DNA from 2 places in the Leucobacter sp. GX0328 genome. Region 1 is predicted to be linked to the other one. Evidence: predicted binding sites of a transcription regulator. Region 1 holds the regulator's gene; the other holds the start of a gene.
What was found. The regulator LexA, encoded in region 1, represses DNA repair genes until DNA is damaged. The targets are predictions, from matches to a motif close to TCGAACANNTGTTCGA.
Positions count from the first base shown of each region.

Region 1 (7,509 bases):
CCTCGTCGACGATGAGCATGCCGTCGAAGGCGTCGTAGGCGGCGCGCACGGTGTCGATATCGAGGCGGGTTCCGGTCGGGTTGTTCGGGCCGCAGATGATCGCGATGTCGGGCCGTTGCTCGCGCAGAGTCTCGGCCACGAACTCGGGCGTCAGCGCATACCCCTCGGGGCGCTCGATCGGCACCCAGGCGGTGTCGGTGCCCGACGCGAGCAGGGGGTACATGGAATAGGTCGGGGTGAAGCTCAGCAGCGACCGGCCCGGGCCGCCGAAGGCCTGGAGGATCTGCTGCAGCACCTCGTTCGAGCCGTTCGCGGCCCAGAGCTGCTCCGAGGCCAGCCCGTGACCGAGGTACCCGGCGAGCGCATCGCGGAGTTCGGTGAACTCGCGGTCGGGGTAGCGGTTCACCGAGCGGACCGCTCGAGCGAGCGATTCGGCGATGTCGGCGACCACGGCCTCCGGCAGCGGATGGGTGTTCTCATTGACGTTCAGGCTGATCGGCACCGGATCCTGGGGGGCGCCGTACGGCGCCTTGCCGACGAGCGTGCTGCGGAGCGGGAGGTCACTGAGACTGGTCACCCTCACCATTCTAGGGTCGACCCGCGCTCACTCCGCCGAGTCCACGGGGAAGCCGAGCTCGGCGCCGGAGACGACCGAGGCGGAGTGCGCGTAGCGCAGCGGCACGGCGATCGCCTCGCCGGCCTGGACGCCGGACCCCTGGAGCTGGTTGAGCTGCACGATCTCGGCGACGAGATCGCGCGGATCCTGCGTCGGGTCGAGTTCGGTCGCGAGCGACCAGAGGGTTGCGCCCGGCTGCACCACGACGTACTGGAACTCCGCATCGCCGGCGGCGTTCGACGCCTGCGCCTCGGGGGCCGCGAATGCCGCGACGAAGGCCAGCAGCGCCGCCACCAGCACCGTCGCGAACGAACCGAACACGACCCGGCCGCGCCGGGTCAGGCGGAGCTTGGGGGCCTCGTGCGAGATCACTGCGCTCATGTCTGGGTTCCTTCCTGGTGCATCCGCCTACGCGAACATCTGTTTCGAATATATCTTCGAACGATCGAAAACGCAACGATTCTTCGAATACGTGTTCCGATCGCCTTTCGCGACACTCGAACATATGTTTGCCAGTGATCGAGCGGGGCCGCTAGGGTTTCGAAGCAACGGGATCACTGAAACAGCACCCACTGACATTCACGGTCCCGCCGCCAGTCCCGTCGATCGGCGCAGGCATTCCCGCAACGGAAGGATCGCGATGAGCACCTCGGATACGCCGCCGCAGGGTCGCAGGCTGAGCGAGAAGCAGCAGGCGATCCTGGAGTACATCTGCCGCACCGTCGAGTCCCAGGGCTACCCGCCGAGCATGCGCGAGATCGGCGACGCCGTCGGCCTCTCGTCGCTGTCGAGCGTGACCCATCAGTTGAGCCGCCTCGAGCTCGCGGGGTATATCCGCCGCGACCCGAACCGGCCCCGCGCGCTCGAGATCCTCATCGAACTCGCGAGCACGAGCTCGGCCATCGCCGATGCGCCGTCGCAGCAGGCGGAGGAGGCGGCGTACGTGCCCCTCGTCGGTCAGATCGCCGCCGGTGTGCCGATCACCGCCGAGCAGCAGGTCGAAGAGCTCGTACCGCTGCCCCGGTCGCTCGTCGGCGACGGGCAGCTGTTCATGCTGAAGGTGGTCGGCGATTCCATGATCGACGCCGCGATCTGCGACGGCGACTTCGTGGTCGTCCGGCAGCAGCGCGAGGCCGAGAACGGCGACATCGTCGCGGCGATGCTCGACGGCGAGGCGACGGTGAAGGTGTTCCGCCGCCGGGACGGCCATACCTGGCTGCTCCCCCGCAATAGCGCGTTCGAGCCGATCCTCGGCGACTACGCCGAGGTGCTCGGCAAGGTCGTCGCGGTATTCCGCTCGGTCTGATCGCTCCTCGGCCCCTGCACGGCGCGTCGGGCGATGTCTCCGGCCGCGCGACCCGGGGCCTCGCCCGACGGGAAGGCCGGGGTCGGTGACCCTACTCCCCGCCCTCCGGCTGCGCTTCCGCAGCGGCGCGGGCCGCGGGCGCGAGCGCGTCGAGGATGCGCCCGATCGCCGCGTCGTCGTGCGCAGCGGTCGCGAACCACGCCTCGAACGCGCTCGGCGGCAGATTCACGCCGCGGTCGAGCATGGCGTGGAAGAAGGCCGGATAGCGCCACGCCTCCTGAGACCGCATCTGGGCGTAGTCGCGCGGGGCGCTCGGGAAGTCGCCGAACACCGGCGCGAGCAGCGTGCCCGCGCGCTGCACCCGGTGCGGCACTCCGGCCGCATCGAGCGCGCTCGCCAGACCCGCGGCGATCGCGTCCGCGGCACGGCCGAGACGCGCGTAGGCGTCGTCGTCGGCGAGGCGCAGCGTCGCGAGGCCCGCCGCGACGGCCACCGGGTTGCCCGACAGCGTGCCGGCCTGGTAGACGGGCCCGAGGGGCGCGAGCAGATCCATGAGCTCGGCCCGACCGCCGAGGGCCGCGAGCGGGAGGCCGCCGCCGACCACCTTGCCGAAGGTGAACAGGTCGGGCGCGATCCCTGGCGCCACCGTCGCCGATTCGATGCCCCAGTACCCCGATGGGCCCGAGCGGAAACCGGTGAGCACCTCGTCGAGGATGACGAGCGCGCCGTGCGCGTGCGCGAGGCGGATCATGGCCTCGGTGAAGCCGGGGGCGGGCGGCACGATACCCATGTTCGCCGCCGCGGCCTCCGAGATCACCGCGGCGATGCGGTCGCCGTGCTCGGCGAAGGCGGCCTCGAGCACGGCGACGTCGTTGTAGGGCAGCACCAGCGTCTGCGCGGCCGTCTGGGCAGTCACGCCCGCGGAGCCCGGCAGCGCGAGCGTCGCGAGCCCCGACCCGGCTTCCGCCAGCAGCCCGTCCGAGTGCCCGTGGTAGTGCCCGGCGAATTTGATGATCAGGGGCCTGCCCGTCGCGCCGCGGGCGAGGCGGATCGCCGTCATCGTGGCCTCGGTGCCGGTCGAGACGAGGCGCACCCGCTCCACTTCGGGAACGCGTCGCACGATCTCCTCGGCGAGTTCGGCCTCCTCGGGGGCCGATGCGCCGAAGCCGAGCCCGCGCGCCGCCGCGCGCTGCACCGCGGCCACCACATCGGGGTGGGCGTGCCCGAGGAGTGCCGGCCCCCACGACGCGACCAGGTCGACGTACTCGTTGCCGTCTGCATCGACGACCAGCGGCCCGGCCCCCGAGACGAGGAAGCGCGGAGTGCCGCCGACGGAGCCGAAGGCGCGTACGGGCGAGTTCACGCCGCCCGGGATGACCCGCGCGGCCCGCTCGGCGAATCGGGCGCTCGACGCGACGTCCCGGCTCATCGCAGCCACCCCGCGAGTTCGACGGCGAAGTAGCTGAGGACGGCGTCGGCCCCCGCGCGTTTGATGCTCAGCACCGATTCCTCGATCGCGCGGCGACGATCGAGCCAGCCGTTCGCGGCGGCCGCTTCGATCATCGCGGCCTCCCCCGACACCTGGTAGGCCCAGACGGGCACCGGGCTCTCGGCGGCGACCTCCGCGAGCACGTCGAGGTACGACATCGCGGGCTTCACCATCACGAAATCCGCGCCCTCGTCGAGATCGAGGCGCGCTTCGCGCAGACCCTCGCGCCGATTCGCCGGATCCTGCTGGTAGCCGCGGCGGTCGCCGACGAGCTGGGATTCGACGGCATCGCGGAACGGCCCGTAGAACGCCGAGGCGTACTTCGCGGAGTACGCGAGCAGGGCCGTCTCCTCGTGGCCCGCGCCGTCGAGCGCCTCGCGCACCGCGGCGACCTGGCCGTCCATCATGCCCGAGAGCCCGAGCACCGCGGAGCCCGCGTCGGCCTGCGCGACGGCGATCGAGCGGTAGCGTTCGAGCGTGGCGTCGTTGTCGACTCCGCCGTCGGGGTCGAGCACGCCGCAGTGCCCGTGGTCGGTGAACTCGTCGAGGCACAGGTCGGTCTGCACGACGAGCGCGTCGCCGACCTCGGCCGTCACGGCGCGGGCGGCCGCGTTGAGGATGCCCTGGGGGTCATCGGCGGCTCGACCGAGGGCGTCCCGCTTCTCGGGGATGCCGAAGAGCATGATGCCGCCGATACCGGCCTCGGCCGCTTCCGTTGCGGCCCGGCGCAGCGAATCGAGCGTGTGCTGCGAGGTGCCGGGCATCGACGGGATCTCGCGCGGGCTCGCGATGCCCTCGCGCACGAACGCCGGCAGGATCAGCTCGGCGGGGTGCAGGCGGGTCTCGGCCACGAGCCTGCGCAGGGCGGGGGTGCGCCGCATGCGTCTCGGCCTGATGGTGGGTGCGTGGGTCATGGTGCGGTGTTCCTGTTCGCGGTGGTGGGTTCGGCGGAGGGGTGCGGTGCGCCCGGGCCCGTGATGCGCGCGGCGAGCAGCTGCTCCGCGGCGTCGAGCATGGCGGCGATGGTGTGGTGCGCGGCGACGACGTCGGGGGCGATGCCCGACCGCTGCAGGGCGCGTGCGGTCGGCTCCCCCATCGCGACGACGAACGAGGCCGGGGGCAGGGGCGCGAATCGGCGCGCGATCTCCCGGGCGACGGAGGCGCTGCTCGCGAGCAGGATCTCCGGGCTGCCCGCCGCGACGGCATGGGCGGCGACCGGGTCGTCGGCGGTCGGCAGGGTGCGGTAGGCGTCGACGCGGTCGACGTCGTGGCCGGCGTCGCGCAGCGCGGTCTCGAGCTCGGTGCCGGCGATCTCGGAGAGCGGCAGCAGCAGCTTCGCCGGGACAGGGATCGCCGAGCGGAGAAGCTCCGCGAGCCCGGCGGCGGAGAACTCCTCCGCCGGGACGAGCGCCGCGGTGAGGCCGTGGCGACGGAGCTCTGCGGCCGTGGCCGGCCCGACGGCTGCGATGGGGCGGTCGTCGGCCGCCTGCGCGCCCGCCCGCGCGAGGGCCTCGGCGCCGCGCGGGCTCGTGACGACGACCCAGTCGTAGCCTCCGCGGTTCCAGGCGGCGACGGCGTCTTCGAACGGGATGGGGTCGAGGGGCGGCGCCGTCTCGATGAGCGGCACCACGTACGGCCATCCGCCGCGCTGCCGTATCGCTGCCGACCAGCGTTCGCCGGCCTCGCCGCCGCGCGGCACCAGGACCCCCCTGCCGGCGAGCGTCATCTCGCGCCTCCGAGCGGGGCGAGGGCCGCGGCACCGCGCTGCAGCAGCTCGGCCGCGACCGATCGGCCGAGCTCGGCAGGAGCCTGCGCGTCTGTGGGCGACCACGGGGCCTGCGCCGAGGCCGTCAGCGACGACGCGCCGTCGAGGCGGTACACCGCGGCGCTGAGGGTCAGCGCGCCCGCGTCGACCTTCGCGGTCGCGCCGACAGGGGCCGCGCAGCCTGCCTCGAGCGCGGCGAGCATGGTGCGCTCGGCGATGGCGGTCGCGCGCGACTCGGCGTCGTCGAGGGCGGAGAGCGCGCGGGCGATCGCGGGCGCGCCCGCGTCCTCATCCCGCACCTCGACGGCGAGCGCGCCCTGGCCGGCGGCGGTGGGCGCCTCGTCGAGCGGGAAGCGCTCGGAGATCGCGTCGGACCGGTCGATGCGATCGAGACCCGCTGCCGCCAGGATGACCGCGTCGAGGTCGACGCCGACGCGCCCGAGCCGGGTGTCGACGTTGCCGCGCAGATCGAGCACTGCGAGGTCGGGGCGTCGCGCGAGCACCTGGGCCGCGCGCCGCGGCGATCCCGTGCCGACCCGCGCTCCCGGGGGCAGCGCGGCGAGCGTGCCGCCCGGCCCGGCGCAGAGCGCGTCGCGCGCATCGGCGCGCGACGGGATCGCGCCGAGCGCGATGCCGGGGCACGGGCCCGTCGGCAGATCCTTGAGCGAGTGCACCGCGAAGTCGCAGGCCCCGGCGAGCAGCGCGTCGCGGAGCGCGCTCACGAACACCCCGGTGCCGCCGAGCTGCGCGAGCGGGGCGCGCGAGATGTCGCCCTTCGTCGTGATGATGACGAGGGCGACGTCGAGGCCGGTGGCCGCGGCGATGGTGCGGGCGACCGTCGTCGTCTGCGATACGGCGAGACGGCTGCCCCGCGTACCGACGCGGAGGAGCCCCGGTGCGGCGGGCAGCGGGCCGTCGGAGCGGAAGACGAGCCCGGCGCCCTCGTTGACGGCGTCCGGTGCGGTGGAGGTCATCGGATCGGCTCCTTCCGGCGGCGGGTCGCCGCCTCATCTGCGAGGCCGCGGGTCGCGGCGCGTGAGTGGGCGATGGTCGCGGCGAGACCGGTCCCGGCGACCCAGTCGCCGACGAGCACGACGCCCGCGGGGGGCTCGGGCGCGTCGGCCGGCGCGGGCGAGGCCATGATCCAGCGGCGCCGCGCCCACGCGACGACGCGGTCTCGAGCGATCGGCGTGCCGAGGATGCGGCCCGCGTCGCGGGCGGCGAGGTCGATCAGCTGCTCGTCGTCAAGGCCGAGCGTGCACGGGGGCTCGCCGGCGCGGCCGTACGACAGCCGCACGGCATGCCGGCCCGCCGGAAGGCCTGCCCCGCGGTCGGGCCACTTCGCGGTGACGTGCGTCAGCGCCTTGGCACGGGTGCCTCCCGCCGCTGCGCCGTCGCCGGCCGGTGCGACGAGCGCCCCGGTGCCGCGCGGGGCGCCGTCGAGCGCGGGGGCGTCGACGAGCAGCATCACGATCTCGACCGTGGAGCCGGCGGGCGCACCGGCTCCGGGCAGTGCGAGCAGGCGGCGCGCCACGGATTCGGGGGCCGCCATCACGACGGAGTCGTAGCCGCGCGGAGCGATCTCTGCGATGCCGGACGCGGCGGGGCCGGTCGCGGTGATACGCCAGTCGTCGCCCTGATGCGCGACCCCCGAGACGGTCGTACCGAGATGCAGCTCGGCGCCGAGCCCGCGCAGATCGGCCTCGAGCGCGTCGACGAGCGGGCCCATGCCGCCCGGAAGCGCGCCGACGGCGCTGCCCGCCGCCCGCGAACGGTCGCGCAGCGCGCGCGATGCCCGGAGTAGGGATCGGCCGCCGGAGTGCGCCTCGGCGAGGCCCGGCACCGCCGACACGGGCAGCTGCTCGGGCGGGGTCGAGTAGACGCCGAGGGCGATGGGGCGCACCAGGCGGTCGAGCACGCGGCGGCCGGCCCGCAGACGCACGAGCTCGGCGACGCTCCGCGCCCGGCCGCCGATGCGCCGCGGCAGCACCGGCTCGCACGCGGCCCGCAGAGCGCCGACCACACCGAGAGCCCGTACGCTCTCGCGCGAGAGCGGCGCCGCGGGCAGGCCGAGCGCGCCGGCCTCGGGGAACCTCACGGCGCGCGATCCCTGCACGCTCCAGCTGCCGAGGGGCGCCGGGGCGACGATCGCATCGGCGAGTCCCAGCTCCCCGATCAGCTCGGCTACGACTCCCCCGCGGGTCGCGAAGGCCTCGGCGCCGATGTCGAAGCGCCGCCCGTCGAGCCGGGCCCGAGCGATCTTCCCGCCCGGGCGCGGCTCGGATTCGAACACGTCGACCGCGGCGCCGCACCTCGCGAGCTCGCGGGCCGCG
Region 1 is NZ_JBSGPC010000002.1:310,361-317,869, reverse strand. It holds gene ACUYTF_RS09670 (histidinol-phosphate transaminase) at 1-586, opposite strand, end outside; gene ACUYTF_RS09665 (hypothetical protein) at 605-997, opposite strand; gene lexA (transcriptional repressor LexA) at 1,257-1,922, shown strand; gene ACUYTF_RS09655 (glutamate-1-semialdehyde 2,1-aminomutase) at 2,014-3,351, opposite strand; gene hemB (porphobilinogen synthase) at 3,348-4,325, opposite strand; gene ACUYTF_RS09645 (uroporphyrinogen-III synthase) at 4,322-5,137, opposite strand; gene hemC (hydroxymethylbilane synthase) at 5,134-6,150, opposite strand; gene ACUYTF_RS09635 (FAD-dependent oxidoreductase) at 6,147-7,509, opposite strand, start outside.

Region 2 (7,509 bases), on a different contig from region 1:
TCGAGCTCGAGCGAGTTCTCGGGCAGCTGCGGCACGAGCACCTCGGGCGGCGGCTCGCGGTCGTCGGCGTAGGCCGACTGGATGACCTGCTCGAGCAGCGTGCCCGGAGAATCGTCGAGCTCGACGTCGACGATCCAGCTGCGTTCGCCGCGGATGCGGCCGCCGCGGATGATGAACTGGTGGGCGGCGGCGGCGAGCTCGTCGGAGCGCAGCCCGAAGACGTCGAGATTGACGTCGAGGCCGAGCACGACGGCGTTCTTCTCCATCACGTGCTCGACCGCCTCGGCCTGATCGCGCAGCCGCGCGGCGTCCTCGTAGCGCTGCTCCCCCGCCGCGGTGCGCATCTCGCTCTGGAGGGCCCGCAGGTGGCTGCGATCGCCGCCCGAGAGAAAGGCGACGAGCTCGTCGACGCGGGCGCGATGCTCGGAGACGGTGAGCAGCTGGGAGCACGGGCCGCTGCAGCGTCCGATCTGCCCGGCGAGGCACGGCCGCCCCGATTGCATCGCGCGCCGGTAGTCGGCGTCGTTGCAGGTGCGGATCGGGAACGCCTGCTGCAGCAGGCGCGTGGTCTCCTTGAGGGCCCAGACCTTCGGATACGGACCGAAGTAGCGGGCGCCCCGGATGCGCTCGTTGCGGGTGATGATGAGGCGGGGCGCCTCCTCGCGCAGCGTCACCGCCAGGTACGGATAGGTCTTGTCGTCCTTGAACTGCACGTTGAAGGGCGGCTTGAACTCGGTGATCCAGGTGTGCTCGAGCACGAGCGACTCGGTGTCGGTCGCGACCACCGTCCAGTCGAGCTTCGCGGCGAGCATCAGCATGCGCCGCGTGCGCGGCATGAGCGCGTCGAGCGGCTGGAAGTAGTTGGCGAGCCGCGCGCGCAGATTCTTCGCCTTGCCGATGTAGAGCACGCGCCCGTAGCGATCGCTGAAGCGGTAGACGCCCGGGCTCGTCGGGATCTCGCCCTGGGCGGGCCGGAAGGCCGCCCGACGATCGTCGGGGCTCACGCCCGGGCCTTCGCCTTGCCCGCCGCCGGCTTCCGGGCCGCCGGCTGCTTCCGAGCTGCCGCCTTCGAGGTGTGCGCCGCCTTCGCCGAGTTCGCCGCCTTCGCGGCGCGTCCGTGCAGCACTTCTGCGAGGAACCGGCCGGTGTGGCTCTCCTCGTGCTCCGCCAGCTGCTCCGGAGTTCCCACGGCGAGGATCGTACCGCCCCCGGAACCGCCCTCGGGGCCGAGGTCGATCACCCAGTCGGCGCTGCGGATGACATCCAGGTTGTGCTCGATGGTGATGACCGTGTTCCCCTTGTCGACGAGGCCGTTCAGCACCAGCAGCAGCTTGCGCACATCCTCGAAATGGAGGCCGGTGGTCGGCTCGTCGAGCACGTAGATGCTCCGCCCGTTCGAGCGCTTCTGCAGCTCGGTCGCGAGCTTCACGCGCTGCGCCTCGCCGCCCGACAGGGTCGTCGCGCTCTGGCCGAGACGCACGTACCCGAGGCCGACGTCGACCAGCGTCTTCATGTAGCGGTGGATCGACGAGATCGGCTCGAAGAACTCCTCGGCCTCGGCGATCGGCATCTCGAGCACCTCGGAGATGTTCTTGCCCTTGTACCGCACCTGCAGCGTTTCGCGGTTGTAGCGCTTGCCGCCGCAGGATTCGCAGGCGACGTAGACATCGGGCAGGAAGTTCATCTCGATCTTCAGCGTGCCGTCGCCCGAGCACGCTTCGCAGCGCCCGCCCTTGACGTTGAAGCTGAATCGGCCCGGCAGGTAGCCGCGGATCTTCGACTCGGGCGTCTCGGCGAAGAGGGTGCGGATCTTGTCGAACACCCCGGTGTAGGTCGCCGGGTTCGAGCGCGGCGTGCGCCCGATGGGCGCCTGGTCGACGTGCACCACCTTGTCGAGGTGCTCGAGCCCGGTCACGCGCGTGTGCTTGCCCGGCACGAGACGCGCGCCGTTGAGCTGGTTCGCGAGCACACGGTACAGGATGTCGTTCACGAGCGTCGACTTGCCCGACCCAGAGACGCCGGTGACGGCCGTCATCACCCCGAGCGGGAAGGTGGCGTCGACGTTCTGGAGATTGTTCGAGCGCGCCCCGACGACCGTGAGTTCGCGCCCGCGCTCGCGTCTCCGGCGCTTCCTCGGCGTCTCGATCGAACGGCGCCCCGCGAGATAGTCGCCGGTGATGGAGCGCGGGTTCTCGAGCAGCCCCGAGTACTCCCCCGAGTGCACGACCGTGCCGCCCTCGACGCCCGCGCCGGGGCCGATGTCCACGATCCAATCCGCGGCCTCGATCGTCTCCTCGTCGTGCTCGACGACGATGAGCGTATTTCCGAGATCGCGCAGCTTCACCAGCGTCTCGATCAGCCGACGGTTGTCGCGCTGGTGCAGGCCGATGCTGGGCTCGTCGAGCACGTAGAGCACGCCGGTCAGCCCCGAGCCGATCTGGGTCGCGAGGCGGATGCGCTGCGCTTCGCCGCCCGAGAGCGTGCCCGCTGCGCGCGCCAGCGTGAGGTAGCCGAGGCCCACCTCGATGAGGAAATCGAAGCGGAGGCGGATCTCACGCAGCACCTGGGCGGCGATCTTCGCCTCGCGCTCGGTGAGCACGACGTCGTCGAAGAAGCGCTTCGCGTCGCTGAGGCTGAACTCGCCGACCGCTGCGATGGATTCGCCGTCGACGGTGACCGCCAGGACCTCGGGCTTCAGGCGCTGCCCGTGGCAGGCGTGGCACGGCACTTCGCGCAGGAACTCCTGCCAGCGATCGCGCTTCGCGTCGGACTCCGCCTCGGCGTACTGCCGCTCGATGAACGGGATGACGCCCTCGAAGCCGCTCGAGTACTTCACCTCGCGCCCGAAGCGGTTGCGCCACCGCACGTTCACCTTGAAGTTGTTGCCGTAGAGCACGGCCTCCCGCACCTCGTCGCCCAGTTCCTCCCAGGGGGTCTTCAGCGAGAAGTCGAGATCGCGCGACAGCCCCACGAGCAGCTTCTCGTAGTACTGGTACAGGCTCTTGCCCTGGCTCGTCCACGGGACGATGACTCCTTCGGCGATCGAGAGCTGCGGGTCGCCGAGCACCAGATCCTCATCGACCGACATGCTCGTACCGAGCCCCGAGCATGTCGCGCACGCGCCGAACGGCGCGTTGAACGAGAAGGTGCGCGGTTCGATCTCCGTGAGCTGCACGGGGTGCTGGTTCGGGCACGAGAGGTGCTCGGAGAATAGCCGGGTGCGGTCCTCCGCCGTCTCGTCGAGATCCACGAAGTCGATGGCGACGATGCCGCCAGCCAGCTTCAGCGCGGTCTCGAGCGAGTCGGTGAGCCGACCGAGGCCTTCGGGGCTCGCGACGAGGCGGTCGATGACGACCGAGATATCGTGCTTGATCTGCTTCTTCAGCTTCGGCGGGTCCGAGAGCTGCACGAGTTCGCCGTCGACGATCGCGCGCGAGTAGCCGCTCGCCGCGAGGTCGTGGAAGAGGTCGACGAACTCGCCCTTCTTCTTGCTCACCACCGGCGCGAGCACCTGGAAGCGGGTGCGCTCCGGGAGCTCCATGAGCCGGTCGGCGATCTGCTGCACGGTCTGCGATTCGATCTTCTCGCCGCAGACGGCGCAGTGCGGCACGCCGACGCGCGCCCACAGCAGGCGCATGTAGTCGTAGATCTCTGTGATCGTGCCGACCGTGGAGCGCGGGTTGCGGTTCGTCGATTTCTGGTCGATCGACACGGCAGGGCTCAGGCCCTCGATGAAATCGACGTCCGGGCGGTCGACCTGGCCGAGGAACTGCCGTGCATAGGCGCTCAGGCTCTCGACGTACCGGCGCTGGCCCTCCGCGAAGATCGTGTCGAATGCCAGGCTCGATTTGCCGCTGCCCGAAAGCCCGGTGAACACGACCATCGAGTCGCGCGGGATCGAGAGGTCGACGTCGCGCAGGTTGTGGACGCGGGCCCCCTGCACCTTGATATGCGCCTGGGCGGCCGAGGATCGGATCGGAGTCGTCTGCTGCGGAGTCACCACTTCATCCTACTTCGATTCGACTGAGTGTTCGAACATATCTACGAACTTTTCGGCCCCTCCCGGCGCCGCTGCTCCGCAGCAGGGTTCCCCGAAACTCGCCTTTCGCGTACTATTGATGAAAGATCACGTAAGGAGCCGAGATGTCGATCGCCCAACTGCCGGCCAGCGGCCGGAGCACGCACGGGGACGCGCAGGCCCGCACGGCGCGAGAGCGCCTCGCCGGCCTCGTCGCGCAGATCGACGCGGATCGCCTGAACGCGGCGGAGTCGCTGCTCGCAGGAGTGGTGGCCCATCAGCAGACCGACCTCCGCGGCCTCACCGAGGCCGAAACCGCGGCGCTCGCGCGGCTCGGGGCGACCGAGGATCAGCTGCAGCAGCCGACCGCCCTGCCCGCGTCGACGCGCGGCCTCGTGTGGGAGCAACAGCTGGGGGCGCAGAGCGTCTCCGTCGCCGAGGCCGCCGAGATCCTCGGCGTCACCCCCACCCGCGTGCGCCAGCGCTGCGCCGCCGGCACGCTGCTCGCGCAGCGGCGCAGCGACGGCTGGCACCTCCCCGCCTTCCAGTTCCACGACCGCCGCGAACCCCGGGGATGGGCGACCGTCGCGCAGGCCATCCCCCGCGCGACGCCGCTGCTGCTCGCGGAGCGCGTACTCACTTCGCCGGCCCCGCGGCTGCGCATCGACGGCGAAGAGCTCGCACCGCTCGAATGGCTGGCCCAGGGCGGCGACCCGCACGAGGCCGCGGCCGCGGTCGACGACGCGCTGAGCCGCCTGCCGTGAGCGAGGAGCTCCCGCCGCCGCGGGCCGACCGCTTCCCCGAACTCCGACCGGAGGGCGAATGGGTGCGGGAGATCCCTGCCGGCACCCTGCTGTCGCGCATCTACAAGGCCGGCGGGCCGCACCCGGTCGACTGGCACGAGTTCCGGGAGTACGGACCGCTCGACTCCCGCTTCGACCCGCACCCGGAACCGACGGGCGAGCATCCCGACGAGGGCGTCTACTATGCGGTGCTGGAGCCGCAGGGCGAGCACGCGTTCCCGGCGGCCGCCTTCGCCGCATGCCTCCTCGAGGCCTTCCAGAGCACCCGCATGGTGCAGCGCAGCGAGGGCGCGCCGACGCTCGTGATGTTCGAGAACGCCAGACCGCTGCGGCTGCTCGATCTCAGCGACAGCGACTGGCTGGCCGTCGCCGGCGGCAATGCCGCGATCTCTTCGGGCGAACGATCGCGCGCCCGAGCCTGGGCCCGCGCGATCAGGGTCGCGTACCCCGAACTCGACGGCGTCGTCTCCGCGTCCTCCGTCGTACCGCCGGTGCGCATCGCCGCGCTGTGGAGCCCGGCGCGCGATGCGCTGCCGCGCCACCCGCTCGCCCGCCTGAGACTCGACCGCGATGAACTCACGTCCCTCATCGACGCCGCAGCCGACCGCTACGGCTACCTCGTGCTCTGACGCCCGCCCCGCACCGCCTACACTGTTCGCCATGCCTCCAGAACACCCCGCGGCGCGCAAGATCGACTTCGTCCGGGAGGGCGACGCGTACCGGGCGAAGCCGGGCGAGTTCCGTCTCATCGACCTCCCGCCGATGCAGTACCTCATGATCGACGGCCACGGCGACCCGAACCGGGCGCCGGAGTTCGCCGCGGCGGTCGAAACGCTCTACCCGGTCGCGTACGGGCTCAAATTCGCGAGCAAGCGCGAACTCGGCCGAGATTACGTCGTGCCGCCGCTCGAAGGCCTGTGGTGGGCCGATGACATGAGCGCATTCACCGCGGCGCGGGACAAGTCGCTGTGGCACTGGACGCTCATGCTCATGCTGCCCGCGTGGCTCGGGCACGAGGATCTCGACCGCTCCGTGCACGCGGCGCGGCAGAAGGGCCGTGCGCCTCGACTCGACGCCCTACGCCTCGAGACATTGACCGAGGGGCTGTGCCTTCAGACGCTGCACATCGGCCCCTTCGATGATGAGGGCGAGACGCTAGCCCGCCTGCACGAGGAGATCGCACCGCGGCACGGGCTCGCACTCCGCGGCACGCACCACGAGATCTACCTCGGCGACTTCCGCAGAACGGCGCCCGAGAAGCGGCGCACTATCCTCAGGCAGCCCGTCCGCCGCGCCGAGGGCATCGCCGTGGAATCCCGCGCAGTCGGGTCGCAGCCGGTCTGAGCCGCCGACTCGCAGACACCGCGCGATCCGCGGCTCAGATGTGCCCAGCGGCATCCATGCTGCGCAGCTCGCGCTTCAGCTCGGCGACTTCGTCGCGCAGCCGCGCCGCGAGCTCGAACTTGAGCTCATCCGCCGCCGACAGCATCTGCTCAGTGAGGTCGGCGATCAGCTCCTCCAGCTTGTGCGCACCCTCGGAGGCGATCGCACCGGCGCGCGCAGCCGATTTGCCCTTCGCGCGCTGCGACGACGAGCCGCCCCGCTGAGCGTGCGCCCCGGTGCGGGAGAGCACCGCTTCGGTGTCGGCGGCCTCGCGGTTCAACAGCTCCGTGATATCGCCGATCTTCTTGCGCAGCGGCTGCGGGTCGATGCCGTGCTCGGTGTTGTACGCCATCTGGATCGCACGGCGCCGATTTGTCTCGTCGATCGCTTCGCGCATCGAACGCGTCACCGTGTCGGCGTACATGTGCACCTGGCCGGACACGTTGCGCGCGGCGCGGCCGATGGTCTGGATCAGCGAGGTCGACGAGCGCAGGAAGCCCTCCTTATCGGCGTCGAGGATCGCCACGAGCGAGACCTCAGGCAGGTCGAGGCCCTCGCGCAGCAGATTGATGCCGACCAGCACGTCGTAGACTCCGGCCCGCAGCTCCGTGAGCAGCTCGACCCGTCGCAGCGTGTCGACGTCGGAGTGCAGGTAGCGCACCCGCACCCCCGCCTCCTCCATGAAGGCGGTCAGCTGCTCGGCCATCTTCTTCGTGAGCGTCGTCACCAGTACGCGCTCGTCGCGCTCGGCGCGGGCGCGCACCTCTTCGAGCAGATCGTCGATCTGGCCCTCGGAGGGCTTGACCACGATCTCTGGGTCGATGAGTCCGGTCGGCCGGATGATCTGCTCGACGACGCCATCGGCGAGCTCCATCTCGTACTTGCCGGGCGTGGCCGAGAGGTACACCGTCTGCCCGACGCGCTCTTTGAATTCCCCGAACTTGAGCGGACGGTTGTCGAGCGCGCTCGGCAGGCGGAAGCCGTGCTCGACGAGCGTGCGCTTGCGGGAGGCGTCGCCCTCGTACATCGCCCCGATCTGCGGCACGGTCACGTGCGACTCGTCGATCACGACGAGGAAATCATCGGGGAAGTAGTCGAGCAGGCAGTGGGGCGCCTCGCCCGGCTTGCGGCCGTCCATGTGCATCGAATAGTTCTCGATGCCCGAGCAGAACCCGATCTGCTCCATCATCTCGAGGTCGAAGGTGGTGCGCATGCGCAGCCGCTGCTCCTCGACCAGCTTGTTCTGCTGCTTGAGCTCGCCGGTGCGCGCATCGAGCTCGGCCGAGATGTCGCGCATCGCCCGGT
Region 2 is NZ_JBSGPC010000003.1:217,749-225,257, reverse strand. It holds gene uvrC (excinuclease ABC subunit UvrC) at 1-1,004, opposite strand, end outside; gene uvrA (excinuclease ABC subunit UvrA) at 1,001-4,000, opposite strand; gene ACUYTF_RS12135 (hypothetical protein) at 4,144-4,782, shown strand; gene ACUYTF_RS12130 (hypothetical protein) at 4,779-5,450, shown strand; gene ACUYTF_RS12125 (GyrI-like domain-containing protein) at 5,482-6,165, shown strand; gene uvrB (excinuclease ABC subunit UvrB) at 6,200-7,509, opposite strand, start outside.
Region 2: uvrA (excinuclease ABC subunit UvrA) is a predicted target of LexA. The motif match lies at 4,032-4,047, and genes of this name have one in related genera.